Regions from separate parts of the Pseudalkalibacillus sp. A8 genome, predicted to be linked through region 2. Evidence: predicted binding sites of a transcription regulator. Region 2 holds the regulator's gene; the other holds the start of a gene.
What was found. Region 2 encodes Rex, which represses fermentation and respiration genes when NADH is low (regulators of the CRP and FNR family bind a similar motif). Its sites were predicted from a motif close to TTGTGAAATATTTCACAA; they were not measured.
Positions count from the first base shown of each region.

Region 1 (7,913 bases), 1.3 Mb from region 2:
GGTTTTAATAGCCGCTTCAGCGACGGCAGAAGAAACAGATGTTACAACCCGTTTATCGAAAGGGTTCGGAATGACGTAATCTTCTGTTAGCTCATAAGGCTGAATAATATCAGCAATGGCATAAACGGCTGCAAGCTTCATCGCTTCGTTAATTTCTGATGCGGAAACTTCGAGTGCTCCTTTGAAAATTCCAGGAAAGGCTAGAACATTATTGATTTGGTTAGGATAGTCAGATCGTCCTGTACCGATAACGGCTACTCCCAAGGATTGGGCTTCTTCCGGCATAATTTCCGGGATAGGATTGGCCATCGCAAAAACAATCGGAGCCATGTTCATCGATTTCACCATTTCTCTTGTTAATGCACCCGCTGCGGAAACGCCGATGAAAACATCGGCATCTTTAAGTGCTTCGCTTAAAGATCCTTCGACCTTGTGATGGTTTGTTTTTTGGGCAACCTCTGCTTTAATCGAATTCATGCCAACTGTACGTCCCTCGAAAATCGCTCCTTTCGAATCACACATGATTATTTCTTTAACACCCATGTTAAGAAGAAGTTTAGTAATGGCAATCCCAGCCGCCCCCGCACCATTAACCACGACTTTGATACGATCCAACGATTTTTGGACTACTTTTAAAGCATTGATTAAACCGGCTGCCGTCACGATTGCTGTACCGTGCTGATCGTCATGAAAGACGGGGATGTTCATCTCTTTTTTCAGTCTCTCCTCAATAACAAAACAATCTGGCGCAGAGATATCCTCAAGGTTAATACCGCCAAAAGTGGGCTCCAGCCGTTTTACTGTTTCGATTACTTCTTCAGCAGTGGCTGCCTTTAGGCATATCGGAAAAGCATCAATTCCGGCAAATAACTTAAAAAGTGCTGATTTTCCTTCCATAACCGGCATAGAGGCGTCAGGTCCGATATTCCCTAGTCCGAGAACGGCAGAACCATTGGATACAACGCCTACAAGATTCCCTTTGATCGTATAATCATAAATCCGATCAGCCTTTTCGAAAATTGCTTTGCACGGATCGGCCACCCCTGGAGAATAAACCAAACTTAAATCTCTTTCATCAAAAACAGGGACCTTAACCTCAACGCTCAATTTACCTCTATGATTAAAATGAAGTTTCAGCGATTCTTCTCTTATACTCACATTATAAACTCCCTTACCATTTTTTGTTATTAGAGGACAGAAGTTTGTGCTGCTAAAGTAATTTGATTAATCCGACCCGGTAATTAATAAATCGTCCTTTATTGTCGCTAACACCGTGTTTGGAGTTACATTTTGATTTTCTTTAACTTCCAGAGACGTAATCAAACCACTCAACCCAACCGTAACTTCTTTTATAGAACCATTCTTTTCTCTTATTAAAAACAGCTTTTCCCATTCATATATATGAGATGATTCGTTTACCAAAATGTTTTCAACCTTACCATCACAAGGACTATAAATTGGCTGTATCAATGCTTGCATTTTACCCTCCTGGAAAAATTCTAAGAATGTAAATCAGCTATTTATTTTCTCAATTCTACTAATTTGATCGTTTTTCCAACCAGTCACCGACAGTTGGATAGGTTATTTTTACAGCTTTAGGCCCAAATGTTACAGACACATGACCGGTTGGCAATGTAACGTACTCTTTATCTTTACTGGATATGACGTCCATTAACGCTTTTACTTGATGCGGCTGGGCAATATGGTCTCTATCAGCTGACAAGTTGAGTACATTTGCCGTAATGTTTTTTAAGTTAACCTTACGACCGCGAATAACAAGTTCTCCTTTAATCAGCTTATTTTGTTGGTAGAAATCCCTGATCCACTGACGATACGCTTCACCTGGGAATGGAACTCCATCGGATACCCACTTTTGTAACAATTTCCAGTTTCTTATGAACTGTTCGTTGTTTGCTCGATCGACAAGACTAACGTAAGGTCCAAAAAAGTTTGTGGTCGGTTTTAACATCTTATTTCCGAAATCAATCATTTCGGGTGGGATAAGACCCAGTGTATCAACGACATTATCAATGTCAAAGTATCGCTCATCAAGGAAAGAGCCATATAAGCCTGTTTCCTCAAAATCAAATGGACTTGTCATAAATACTAAGTTGCGAACCGGCAATTCAGGATGCAAAGCGGCGAAAATAGATGTCATTGTACCGCCCATACAATAGCCAAGGACAGAAACTTCGTCTGTCTTCGATGTCTGAAGTACTTTACGAACGGCACGTGGAATGTAGTCCAAAATGTAGTCATCTAGTTTCATTGTTTTGTCTTCATAACCTGGTGTACCCCAATCAAGGAGATACACGTCAAAGCCACGGTTTACCAAATATTCTACTAAACTGTTTCCTTTTGTTAAATCTAAGATATATGGTTTATTAATAAGTGCATAAACTAATAAGAGAGGTACTTTCAACTTTGTTGACTGATCGGATGTATACCGGTATAACTTCGTTTTATTTTTTGTCCAAATAACTTCTTTCGGTGTTAGACCAACTTCCGGACCAGGTTCGGTTGTTAACACTTCCGTTGCCCTTGCTAAACGGGAATACGAATCTTGGAACTCATCAGGCATTGTTTCCATAAGCTGTTTCCACTCTTTTGAATCTGTAATGCTCATGACGTCTCACGCCTTTCCTGTTCGTTTGAAAATGAGTGCACTACATGTATAGTCCGCCGTTAATATTTAACTGCTGACCTGTGATATATTCGCTATCTTTGCATAGGAAAATGACTCCGCGCGCAATTTCTTCCGGTTGGCCAAAACGGCGTGTCGGAATTTTAGCGACAATTTGTTCACGGACATTTTCCGGAATTTCTCTAACCATATCTGTATCGATAAATCCTGGACAAATGGCATTAACCGTAATGCCGCTTTTGGCAAGCTCAAGCGCAAGAGATTTTGTGTAGCCAATCATTCCTGATTTTGCCGCAGCATAATTTGTTTGTCCGAAGCCCCCTGCCTGCCCGATAATAGAGGAAATATTAATAATGCGTCCTGCATCGGATTTAAAAAGGTGTGGTAAGGCAGCTGAGATTGTATTGTAAATACTGTTCAAATTCACGTTAATTACGGATCTCCAGTCTTCTTCACTGAGTTTTTTGAAAGTAGAGTCCCGTGTAATTCCTGCATTATTGACAACGATATCTAATGTGCCGAAATGATTAATCGCTTCTTCTACCAGTTTTTTAGATTCGTCCAAATTCGAAACATCTGCCTGCACCGCGTATGCTTCTCCGCCGATTTCCTTAAGTTCTGCGATAAGCTTTTCTGCCGGCCCCTTGCTGCTGTTATAGTTGATTACGACTTTTACACCGTTCTTAGCTAATTCCTTTGAAATTGCTTTTCCGATTCCTTTTGCGCCGCCTGTTACAATTGCTACTCTGTTGTTTAAATCTGCCATCTAGATGTGCTCCTTTATATGTTTTTTTATTGTTAAAAGACATTTTGAAAAAGCTTTTTATCGGCTATTTATTTTGTTTCTCAGCCGTTTTTTTGGCGTTTCCTGTGTTGCTTTTTTCATTCAATAAGGTAACGATTTCATTAAGTTTACTGTCCAGATTTTTTATATCATTTTTCACACGTGTCATTTCACGTTTCATTTCCACTTGGTTTACTTGATTTGTGGTGGTTTCTTCAATCAATTCTTCTAAATTATCAAGTTTTGAGTCAGCATTGATGATGAGAGATGCGATGTTTGAAAGGTCATTTCGAGTAGGAATATTCACTTGAGTTAAATAACTTTCTGTCGTTTCATCCAACATTTTCTTAAATAGGAGATTCGTTTCCAAGACTTTCCCCATCCACTCCGAGAAAAATTCTTCCTTGATTTTTTCATCCAACACGTTACTCCAATACGATTCGGACTGGTTATAAAAGTCTTTCCACAGTTCCAATGGATTCAAGTTTTTCTGTTGAGTCATTTGTTCTCTCCTTCCAATTTGAATTACATGAATCATCTTAGTTGATAAAGTTGCTGGGTTACAAGAGATTTTTTGTAATCTTTCTGTAAATTCTAAATTTATTGTTAAGGTTTATTTTCCAGAAGACAAACACGTTGAGGCTATCCTCTATACAATAGTGGCTATGATAAAAAATTTATAAAGCATACAAGTTCTCGCGATCTTTGATGGATGTGTTATATGTTGATTTGACAAATGAATCACATAGGTGTAAATTACACTTATAGATATTTAACAAAATTGTGGGTGGTACATATGTCAATGAAAAAGGGTGCGAATAACTCAACATCAAAAGATGAGAAAGTATTGGCCAGCGTTCCGAAAAACTTATTGATACCTGTACTCTTGTTAAGTCTGCGCGGTTGGAATTTGCATGGTTATAAATTGATTCAACAGTTGACCCAATTTGGTTTCCCGTCTATTGACCAGGGAAATGTTTATCGAACACTTAGACAATTAGAAAAAGAGAAAATGGTAAAGTCTGAATGGGATACGTCAACAGAAGGACCAGCAAGGCGAATCTACTCTTTAACCGATGCTGGCGAGGCTTATCTAAAAGTGTGGGCGGGCTCGCTTGAGCAATACCAATCGATTCTTAACCGTTTCTTTTTAATGTATACGGATATGTTCATGCCTTCATCTTTAACAGATCGTGACAAAAAAGACGAAGAGTAATTGCTTTTGTTGTCTCTATGAAAAGTGACACTGCAGTATTACTGCAACCACATAAATACTTAATTTTTTAAAGGAGGTTTTTAAAATGGCTGCAAACAAAAAAAGCCAAAGCAATGATCAAAATGCTTTTCATTTTGTTGACTCTTTTTGGGACAGTTGGAAAAACGGATTGAACTTCGTATACGATTCCCAAAAGGAAGTGGAAAATCTTACGCTGCAAGCATTTGAACACCAAAGAGAAGCATGGGAAAAAGTAACTGACAATATGAGCAGAATCGAAGACGAGCAAAAAAAATTAATGAAAGAACTACGTCAAACCGTTACGCAGAACATTGAAAATGTTAGCGGTGAAGAGTTAACCAAATCTTTAGAACAGTCCAATGAGCGTCTTGATGAAGTAATCAGCCGGGTTCAACAACTAACCGTAACACCTTATAAAGCGAGTTTAAATGTACTTAGTCAGTCACAACAGCACTTCCAAGAATCTATTAAATCGGTTATTGGTCAGCAACAAAAAAATCGTGAAGAACTAAAACCATTGTTTGAAGATTTTTTAAACCAAGTAAAAACAACACAAAAAGGGTTTTACAATGTATTTGAAAACAACACAAAAACGACATTAAGTAGGTTTAACTAGAACAGCGAGCATTCGCTGTTCTTTTTTTGAAATGAAATATAGAAAAATAAATATTAAATAGTAAATGGCGGGATAAAACGGGTGCACAGAAAATCTTAACGTGGTTTCAGGTGAGGATTGTATCCTAATGACGCGTCAAAAAATCCCATATTATGGATGAAGCATCCGGACCTAACGGATCCGAATAAGAACCATCTGGGCTTCCACCAGACCATGTATGTCCCATTCTGTCGATCATCCAAAGTTCGATTAAAGAAAATCCATCCTTATCATTGTAAACATGTTGTGTATAGCTTTTTCCATTTACAATACCCGCTTTTAGAAAAGCAGGTGTAACATCGGCTTTGCCTTTACCACCTTCTACAAGAAAATTAGTTTGAGCCCATTGTATAATAACCTGCTGGCCATTAATCGGGTGCACAGTGGTATCACAAATACCGTGAAAAACAATGACAGGCATTTTCCTCTTAAAATTCCCCATTTCCTCATAGGCCATTTTCCCGCACTCATACGGATCGGATGTACCTTTAATCATGACATCTTTAGCCTTTTGTGCCGTTGGATCAGTTGGAATAAATACATCTATAGCATCATACGGTAATCCGGAACATATTCCAATACCACTAAAAACATCTGGATAGGTTGCTCCCAGAATGGAGACCATGGCTGCACCTGCAGATAAACCAGCTGCATATACCTTATTTGTCTCAATACTATAATTTTTTTTGACGTCATCGATTATTCCTTTAATGATCTGAGGCTGACCTCCTTGACGATGCTGATTATAATCTAAAAACCAGTTCCAGCATCCGTCAAGATTAAATTGGGCTGGGTTAAAAGGGTTAAATGAGCGATTCATCTTAGGGTAAAGTACAATAAAGTTTTCTTGTTCAGCCAGGTCATTCATTTTTGTTTCTGCAGCAAAGTCATTCGGATCTTGTTTACAACCATGAAGCATCACCATTAAAGGTACATCGTTTCCCACTTTGTACCGGCTCGGTACATAAAGTTTATACTTGTAGCCTTTATATGTACATTCCGAGAAGCTACTCATAACATCACATCCCCCATTAAGTCCAGAAATGTTTTGAACATAGGCAACAAAATACATATCTGTATCTCGAAACCTTACGTACTTTATTTTTCACATTTGCACACGTCATTTTGATTGACTTTATTAATGTATCCTTTAAATTTCACAAAAAATCGTATTATTATAAATTTTCGCTTGTATCATCGTATAGCTTTTATGTTTATGGTTTATGCTACGGTACAGTTTGGCTGGTCGATTAATCAAATCACGGCCTTTATTTTGGTGATTGCCATTGGCATTATTGCACTAGCCGTCGGTATGCTTATTAATTGGGGACCATATTAGAATACGGCATTAATTACGAAAGGAAAATTTTACAAGGCTTACCCATAAAAGAATTTTCAGAATGACCCCAATACATTATCATTTTGGCTTAAAATACCGATGGTCAGAAACAACGATTCTCACTGTTTTGGATTTGTATCTTGGTTTTGTGCTTTAGGTAAAAATGATCAATTTTAAAGAAAGTGGAATAGGAGGAAATATAAACTGACGCATCCCGCACAGGGGTAAGCAGGAAAGGAGCCGATGGCAAAGCTGTAAATTGTTCCTGTTCTTTTGGTAAGGAAAAGGCTTTTAAAAACCTTAGATGCTCTGGCTTATAGTGTTGCAAATGGACTTATTAGATGGATCCATAATCATACCTCCGACGAATAACGATCAATTTCATTTTCCTTTATTTACCAACAAATTAGTCTAAGCATTATATCTGGTTCTTCCATAAGTATAAGTACGGCAAACTTTTCCTTAAATGTTTTATAAGGAAGTACTGGTTTGTTAGCGGCTCACTAGTATTTAGTAAGATCCTAGACGGCAGGACCCTAAGGTTAGCAGGTCTTTCACACTTTCGTACTAGCCATTCATTCCCTCAAAAAATAGCAGTTTTTTTCTGCTATTTTTTCTTTTTAACTATCAGAAATAAATAATCCCCTTGAACACTACTATATTTTGTTACTACCTCATTTATTTTCTTTGTTTCAATGTCCCTTTTTAATTTTGTACAACCATGCTCTATTTCTTCTTTTGTAGCCAAGTTTGTAAAAGTCGAAATCCCTGCACGAACAGTTTCATCCAAATAAATGCGCGGTTCATACTTCCCGCTATATAGGAAAAAGTCCTGGAGGTCAGGTTGGATCAAAATGGTTTCGTGGCCGATAATGTCAAACCCGACTGCTTGTAAGGTATTGCTGACAGTTGTTATATCCGGCATTTGCTTAGCGGAAACTTCAATAGCTTGTGGAAAATATTCTTTAAGCCAGTATGTATTCATTTGTTCAGGAGAGGAGGTGAAAATGACAAACCTTCCTTCATCAATGACCCGAAAAACTTCTTGGAACGGGACAAAAAGGTCACCAAAATGGTGGATGGAAAGAATACAAGTTACCCCATTAAATGTGTTGTTTTCATAAGGAAGGCGATTGATATCCGCCAAATCCCATTTCATTCTATTTGACTTTTGTTTTGCCTTTTCTATCATTTCAGTGGAAACGTCACACCCGGTAACATCTAAACCTGATTGTTCTAAAGCAAAGTATAGTT
Region 1 is NZ_CP174509.1:1,649,960-1,657,872, reverse strand. Features, by position in the region: gene ACJROX_RS08595 (NADP-dependent malic enzyme) at 1-1,158, opposite strand, end outside; gene ACJROX_RS08590 (hypothetical protein) at 1,225-1,479, opposite strand; gene phaC (class III poly(R)-hydroxyalkanoic acid synthase subunit PhaC) at 1,538-2,590, opposite strand; gene fabG (3-oxoacyl-[acyl-carrier-protein] reductase) at 2,667-3,410, opposite strand; gene ACJROX_RS08575 (polyhydroxyalkanoic acid synthase subunit PhaR) at 3,475-3,930, opposite strand; gene phaQ (poly-beta-hydroxybutyrate-responsive repressor) at 4,225-4,644, shown strand; gene phaP (polyhydroxyalkanoic acid inclusion protein PhaP) at 4,730-5,281, shown strand; gene ACJROX_RS08560 (alpha/beta hydrolase family esterase) at 5,406-6,392, opposite strand; gene ACJROX_RS08555 (class I SAM-dependent methyltransferase) at 7,267-7,851, opposite strand; gene ACJROX_RS08550 (hypothetical protein) at 7,896-7,913, opposite strand, start outside.
Region 1: ACJROX_RS08575 (polyhydroxyalkanoic acid synthase subunit PhaR) is a predicted target of Rex. The motif match lies at 4,158-4,175, and genes of this name have one in related genera.

Region 2 (7,913 bases):
GAGAACTTTTATCCACAAGTTGTGAACATTGTGGATAACAACTTCAGACTATAGAAAAATAAGCTGTTGTGGATGTGAATAAAGTTTTGTGGGTAAACCAGGGGTTTTTTGTGGATATTGTGGAAAAATCGACAAAAAAACGGAAGAATTGCTACCAGTACTGTGTATAACTCTGTGGATTATGTGTATATGTTTATTATTTTGACGATAAAGAAAAGCTCAAACGACCTGATCAGCCACCAAGGTCACTAAAAGTCCAACGAGGAGGATTGAAGTGATCCAAGTGGGTTGGGCGTTTGAGCCAGACATTGCTTCATCGCTGGTTTTTATGCTTTCTTATCTTTTGAAAAAAAAGAATGAGTGACCCATAGGAGTCATTCATCCTTTCATACCCGTATTAATTCAGTTGTAAACTTTCCCATTCTTCCATAAGGTGTTCCAACTCTTTATTAGAGGCTTCGAGTTTCTGGTTGTATTCCTGGGATTTTTCATAATCTTGAAAAACCTCAGGTTTGCTCAGCTCAGTTTCATAGTCTTCGATCGCTTTCTCTAACTCTTCAATTTTCAATTCGATTTCTTCAACTCTACGAAGACGTTTCCGCTCTTCTTTTTTCGCCTGTTTATCGATTTGGAACTTTTCCTTTTGTTCCGTGACCGGAGTGTGTTGCTGAGCTCGATTCTGTTCTTCTGCCTCGATACGTTCAAACTCGGCCTGTTCCGCTTTTTTCTCTGTATAGTAATCATAATCTCCAAGATAGTTTTCTAGACCATCCCGGGATAACTCTATGACTCTCGTGGCAATACGATTGATGAAATAGCGGTCGTGTGAAATGAAAAGAATCGTGCCTGGGTATTCGATCAAAGCATTCTCCAACACTTCTTTACTATCAAGGTCCAAATGGTTCGTAGGCTCATCAAGTATGAGGACATTCGCTTTCTGAAGCATCAACTTTGCAAGCGCGAGCCTCGCTTTCTGGCCCCCGCTCAATTCATTGACACCTTTCAAAACATCATCACCACTGAAAAGGAAGTTTCCAAGAACAGTACGGATATCCTTTTCTATATGGGTAGGGTACTCATCCCATAGTTCATTCAGAACCGTTTTATTACTGTTGATGTTTGCTTGTTCTTGATCATAATATCCGATTTGCACATTTGAGCCGAATTGGATTGTGCCATCCAGCTTACGTTCAGGTCTCATGATCGTTTTGATCAGCGTCGATTTTCCAATTCCGTTCGGACCAACGAGCGCGATGCTTTCTTCTTTTTGAATTTGTAGTTTGATATTTCTGGCGATAATTTCTCGATCGTAGCCAATCGCAACATCATTGAGCTTTAAAACGTCATTCCCAGTAGGGCGTTCAATCGTAAATCCGAATTGGGCTGATTTCTCTCCGCCTTCCGGCCTGTCCAACTTGTCCATTTTGCTGAGCTGCTTCCGTTTGCTTTGTGCACGTTTGGTTGTGGAAGCACGAGCAATGTTCCGCTGGACAAAGTCTTGGAGTTTCGCGATTTCGGACTGCTGTTTTTCGTACTCTTTCATTTCCTGTTCATATTGCTCCGCTTTCAGTTCAACATACTTGCTGTAGTTGCCAAGATACTTCTTGCTTTTTTGGCGGGAGATCTCATAAACCTGTGTAACCACTTTGTCCAAGAAGTAGCGGTCATGGGAAACGATCAGCAGCGCGCCAGGATAGGACTGCAGGTATCCCTCTAGCCAATTCAACGTTTCGATATCGAGATGGTTGGTAGGTTCGTCCAAAATCAAGAGGTCAGGACGGGTAAGAAGCAGCTTGACGAGAGCGAGTCTTGTTTTTTGCCCGCCGCTTAAAGAAGAGATCGGTTTATCATAATCTTCTTCAAAGAAACGGAACCCATGTAAAATAGAACGGATATCGTTCTCGTATTGGTATCCACCTTTCAGCTGGAATTCTTGTTGAAGGGCGTCGTACTCCGCCAATATTTTCGCATATAATCCTTCATCACCCAGAACATGCTCTTTACCCATTTTTTCCTCGAGTGCACGGATTTGGGCCTCCATGGTTTGCAGATGATCGAAAACCCCCATCATCTCTTCCCAAATGGAGTGGTCCGATTCCAATCCAGCATCTTGAGCAAGATAACCGATTTCAATTTCTTTCGGCTTCATAATCGAACCGGAATCATGTGACAGCTGTCCGCTGATGATTTTCAACAATGTAGATTTACCAGCACCGTTCCTGCCGACAAGGGCGATTCTGTCCCGGGATTGTACTTCAAGTTTAATATTCGATAAAATAAGGTCAGCACCAAAATATTTAGTTATGTTTTGGACTTGCATGACGATCATGTTGTTTCACCTCAATTAAGGAAGCTCAAAGGGTCAACGAGAGCTCATGTACCTGCATCTACGATTTTGTATATTTGGAGAAAGATTCACCGTTACACCTGAAGTAATTGTTCACGTACCGCTCGTTGATAGGGCCGGCGTTGTCACAAGACTACAGATTTGAAAGCATCAATGTAGTTTTGCGCCGAGTTACCGCAGGCGCAGGACGTGACGTTTTCTGCCGGTGTTGTTTCTAATTCGTTGATTGTATAATTGTACCTTTGAACTTATATTAATAGTGTAGCTTATCAAGGAAAGTTCAGGCAACCAAACAATATTCAAGGTTTTGTGATAAATTCCCTTATTTGATCCCTTACTTTTTTATCAAAAAGGGTGTATAGTCTCTGTTAGGATGGTGATTCTGTGGGTGATTTTACGCATTTCAATGAACAAGGCCGCGCAAAGATGGTGGATATTTCCGACAAAGAGGCGACTGTACGGACAGCAAGAGTACGAAGCAGCGTCCAAGTGACTGAAGAAATCTACAATGCCATCCAGGACGGTAACGTCAAAAAAGGCGATGTACTGTCTGTTGCCCAGGTTGCAGGCATCATGGCTGCCAAAAAGACGCCTGATATCGTTCCGATGTGTCATCCATTGCCCTTGAAAGCTGTAGATATATCGTTCGACTGGAGAACCGGTGAAACCTATGAATTGCTCATCGAGGTGATGGTGAAAACGAAAGGGAATACTGGTGTTGAGATGGAGGCGTTGACAGCCGCATCCGCCGTTGCCCTCACAGTGTACGATATGTGTAAAGCGATCGATAAAGGTATGGTGATCGGCCCGACCTTCCTGCTTGAAAAGACAGGTGGTAAAAGCGGCGATTATCGTAGAAGATAAGCTTTGTTAAATAATATTGTTGAGTTTTTATAGAAATTTTTGCAGCGAAATTCGCCACTCCTGCGGGAAAAGCAAGCCAGGCAAGACTCCGCAGCGAGAAACGCAGAGAAGTGATGTCCAGCTTAGCGACCAATCACTTGGATCACTTCAGACGTCCTGTGGTGGTGACAGCCTCCTCGTCAGTCTTCCAGAGACCTGCGTGACTAAACGGGTCGCTTCCGCTTTTCTTTCGCCCGCGGAAAGGGAGTGAATTTCACGAAAGAATCAACAATAAAGAATAACAGAGCCTAATAGATAAAACATAGATCAAACAATAGATTCAGTTGGTGTTCTCATAACGAATGGAGGGGTCCGATGAGCGTTGAAGATCAAAAAATTCCGCAAGCTACAGCAAAACGTTTACCATTGTACTATCGGTTTTTGAAAAATCTTTCTTCATCAGGAAAGCTTCGTGTCTCCTCTTCTGAGCTTAGTGAAGCTGTAAAAGTCGATTCTGCGACAATAAGAAGGGATTTTTCTTATTTTGGAGCACTAGGTAAGAAGGGTTATGGCTACAATGTTAATTACCTGCTGACATTCTTCAGGAAAACGCTCGATCAAGATGAAGTGACGAAGGTCATGTTGATCGGAGTGGGAAATTTAGGGACAGCCCTATTACATTATAACTTCTTGAAAAATGACAACACGCGTATAGAGCTGGCTTTTGATGTTGATGAGAAAAAAGTAGGGACAGATATCAGCGGCGTTCCGATCCATCATTTGAATGATCTGAAAAATTTCGCTGATGAGGATGTATCCGTTGCGATTTTGACTGTACCGGCCAATAACGCACAGACAGTAGCAGACCAATTAGTCGATAGCGGCGTCAAAGGGATCTTGAACTTCACACCCGCGCGATTGACTGTACCAGAACATGTACGCATACATCATATAGATCTTGCAGTCGAACTGCAATCGTTGATTTATTTCTTGAAGCATTACCCCTTGGATTAATTTGAACATCCAAAGATTTAGAGGAGGTGACCAGTATGCTTGGTCCAGGAAGTTGGATAATAATCGGAGTTGTAGCATTATTGATTTTCGGCCCTAAAAAATTGCCTGAGCTTGGAAGAGCGGCAGGAAAAACGTTAAAAGAATTCAAGAACGCAACGAGCGGTCTTGTAGACGATGACGATGATAAAAAGAAAAAGAACAATCAGACTAAAACAGACGAGCAATAGATAGGAAGGTAGTTTTGTATGACGGAAAAACAAATGACACTTCAGAATCATATTGAAGAATTGCGCAAAAGGGTTTTTATCGTCATACTCGTTTTCATAGCAGCATTCATCGCAGGGTTTTTTCTTGCGATGCCGCTCATACAATACTTGCAAAAAACCCCTGAAGCTGCTGGATTAGAACTGAATGTGTTCAATCTGACTGACCCTCTGAGGGTTTTCTTGGATTTCGCCTTTCTGATCGCGTTATTGATCACTTCTCCAATCGCGCTTTATCAGTTATGGGCATTCATCAGTCCTGGTTTGTATGAGAGAGAGCGGCAGACGACGTTGATGTACATCCCGCTTACATTCATTTTGTTTATAGCAGGATTATCCTTCTCCTACTTCATTCTGTTTCCGTTCGTAATCGATTTCATGAACGGTCTTTCGAATTTATTAGGAGTAAATGAAGTGTACGGGATCAATGAGTACTTCCATTTCTTATTCCGGCTTACGCTTCCGTTCGGGATCCTCTTCCAATTCCCTGTTGTGATCATGTTCTTGACACGATTAGGATTGGTGACACCAGCGGTACTTCGCAAAATCAGGAAATACGCCTATTTCGTCTTGCTGGTCATAGCCGGGCTGATCACACCTCCAGAGCTCATTTCGCATCTGATGGTGACAGTGCCGTTGATTGTGTTATATGAAATCAGCATTGTGATCTCCGGATTCGCCTATCGAAAAGCGATGAGGACAGCAGCGAAAGCAGAAAAGGAAGACAGTGCATGACAAACATGAAGAGTGGCCGAATATTTTTTCGGCACTCTTTTTTTAGTGTGTCCGGTATGTACACACACTCTAGGGTTCAAGTCCCGAAAGGTGAAGGTTGTTGTAGCCGTTAGCCAAAGGCAAAGGGTGTCCGTGGTGACCGATTTGGAAGATGCCCAATATATAGTGTAAAGCGACGATATGAATTTGCAGGTACGTTTGTGATTCCAAGTCAGATGACAGGTGATTATGAGCTTGTTCATGCGTATGATTTGGAAAATGAAAGTGACATTGTGGTTTCCGGCTCTTCAGGAAAGAGTCCAGAAAGAAGGTTCATCAATGCATCAACAGGGTTTGAAGAAGAAAAGTACGAAACTAGATATTGAAAAAGGATTGACCAAAAGCGGTCAATCCTTATTTTTTCTTCATGTTCTTCAATTTTTTCCTTAATTCGATCATGCGGTAGGCATTAAGGAAATCATATGCTGCGAGGGCCATATTGATAAGCGGCCAAAAGGACCACACGCCGTATTCCCTGGCGTAGAAAATCGCTAAATACGTAAAGATTACACCTAATATGAAATAGGCGAAGATCCAAAAGGTTGGTGAAAATCTCATAGTAAGCCTCCAATGATAAGTTGAGTGCTCTGTAGTTGTTTTTCCAGCTCTTGTATTTCATCCCGGAAGACCACTTGTATAAGCATTACCGATGTATTGACGGCCACATGGGCTACGATCGGAACGATCAAGCGTTTCGTTTTCACATATAAAAAGCTGAAGGTGAACCCGAGTGCTGCATAGACGAGTAGATGACTGAAGTCTCTATGGACGACAGCAAATATAAGTGAGCTGATCGAAGCAGCTATGAAGAAATTAGTACGTTTATAGATTGTGCCAAAAATGACTTTACGAAACACGATTTCTTCAAGGATCGGTCCGATGACAGATACGACGAGAATCAATAAAGGAACTGATAATGTCAAATCGACGATCATATCGGTATTTTTTGAGCCCGGTTCCACTCCGAAAACCTGCATTTCGATTGAAGCAGCAATGATCTGAGCAATGAATACCATCGGGATCCCCAGGATTGCCCAGCCGATCGTCTGTGGAATATTCGCTCTTTCATCCCGGTATAACGGATTTTTAAGCTCAGGAATCAATAGGATGAAAATGATGATAAGGCCGATCGTAAAACTGATCACATTCCATAGCCCTGGTATTTGATCTCTCGGAACATCTAATGAAAGTAAAATCGGACCTCCAACGATTCCAGAGAGCAACATTAATATATAAATGATTAGAATCCACGCGTATCGCTTATTCAAACTTTTCTCCTCTTTCATTCGAGATTTCTCGTTAATTCAATGCCCCATTTTAACATACAATCCTGCGAAATTCCTTTCTAATGAATTCCTGAAAAATGAATTTTAGAAAATTTCATCTTCCTACTTGCAAAAAAAATGAAGATTGATTAATATTAAAAATGGAATTAGCACTCACTTATGAAGAGTGCTAATAATTAAAAACTAATATCCTTGAGGAGGGTGTTTCACTTGTTAAAGCCGTTAGGTGATCGTATTATCGTTGAGCTTGTAGAAGGCGAAGAAACAACTGCGAGCGGAATCGTACTTCCAGACTCAGCAAAGGAAAAGCCGCAAGAAGGTAAAATCGTTGCAGTAGGTACAGGCCGAGTAACAGATAATGGAGAGAAGGTTGCTCTTGAAGTCACTGAAGGAGACTCTGTTATCTACTCCAAATACGCTGGTACTGAAGTGAAATATCAAGGTAAAGAATACTTAATCTTACGTGAATCTGACGTATTGGCTATTGTTGGATAAGCGGTAACAGTAATCTGATAGGGAGAATTCCCTACATACAACAAATCAAGGAGGTTCTTTTTAAATGGCTAAAGATATTAAATTTAGTGAAAACGCACGTCGCTCCATGCTTCGTGGTGTAGATGCACTAGCAGATGCAGTTAAAGTGACTCTTGGACCAAAAGGACGTAACGTGGTTCTTGAGAAGAAATTCGGTTCTCCACTCATCACAAATGACGGAGTTACGATCGCAAAAGAAATCGAACTTGAAGATGCATTCGAAAACATGGGTGCAAAATTAGTTTCTGAAGTTGCGAGCAAGACAAACGACGTAGCTGGTGACGGTACGACTACAGCGACAGTCCTTGCACAAGCAATGATCCTTGAAGGATTGAAGAACGTAACATCTGGTGCGAACCCGATGGGCATCCGTAAAGGAATCGAAAAGGCGACTTCAGCTGCAGTTGAAGAGCTTAAGAAGATCTCTAAGCCGATTGAAGGCCGGGACTCAATCGCTCAAGTAGCAGCAATTTCATCTGGTGACAATGAAGTCGGCCAATTGATTGCTGAAGCGATGGAGCGTGTCGGAAACGACGGCGTCATCACAATCGAAGAATCAAAAGGTTTCGCAACTGAACTTGAAGTGGTTGAAGGTATGCAATTCGACCGTGGATATGCTTCTCCATACATGGTTTCTGACTCTGACAAGATGGAAGCAGTCCTTGAAAACCCTTATATCCTTGTAACAGACAAGAAGATCTCTAATATCCAAGAAGTTCTTCCTGTACTAGAGCAAGTTGTACAACAAGGTAAGCCGATCTTGATCATCGCTGAAGATGTAGAAGGTGAAGCTCTTGCAACTCTAGTTGTGAACAAACTTCGCGGTACATTCAACGCGGTAGCTGTCAAAGC
Region 2 is NZ_CP174509.1:319,960-327,872, forward strand. Features, by position in the region: gene ACJROX_RS01795 (ABC-F family ATP-binding cassette domain-containing protein) at 398-2,329, opposite strand; gene moaC (cyclic pyranopterin monophosphate synthase MoaC) at 2,732-3,211, shown strand; gene ACJROX_RS01805 (redox-sensing transcriptional repressor Rex) at 3,566-4,204, shown strand; gene ACJROX_RS01810 (twin-arginine translocase TatA/TatE family subunit) at 4,240-4,431, shown strand; gene tatC (twin-arginine translocase subunit TatC) at 4,450-5,202, shown strand; gene ACJROX_RS01820 (hypothetical protein) at 5,403-5,567, shown strand; gene ACJROX_RS01825 (DUF4305 domain-containing protein) at 5,596-5,799, opposite strand; gene ACJROX_RS01830 (lysostaphin resistance A-like protein) at 5,796-6,509, opposite strand; gene groES (co-chaperone GroES) at 6,738-7,022, shown strand; gene groL (chaperonin GroEL) at 7,087-7,913, shown strand, end outside.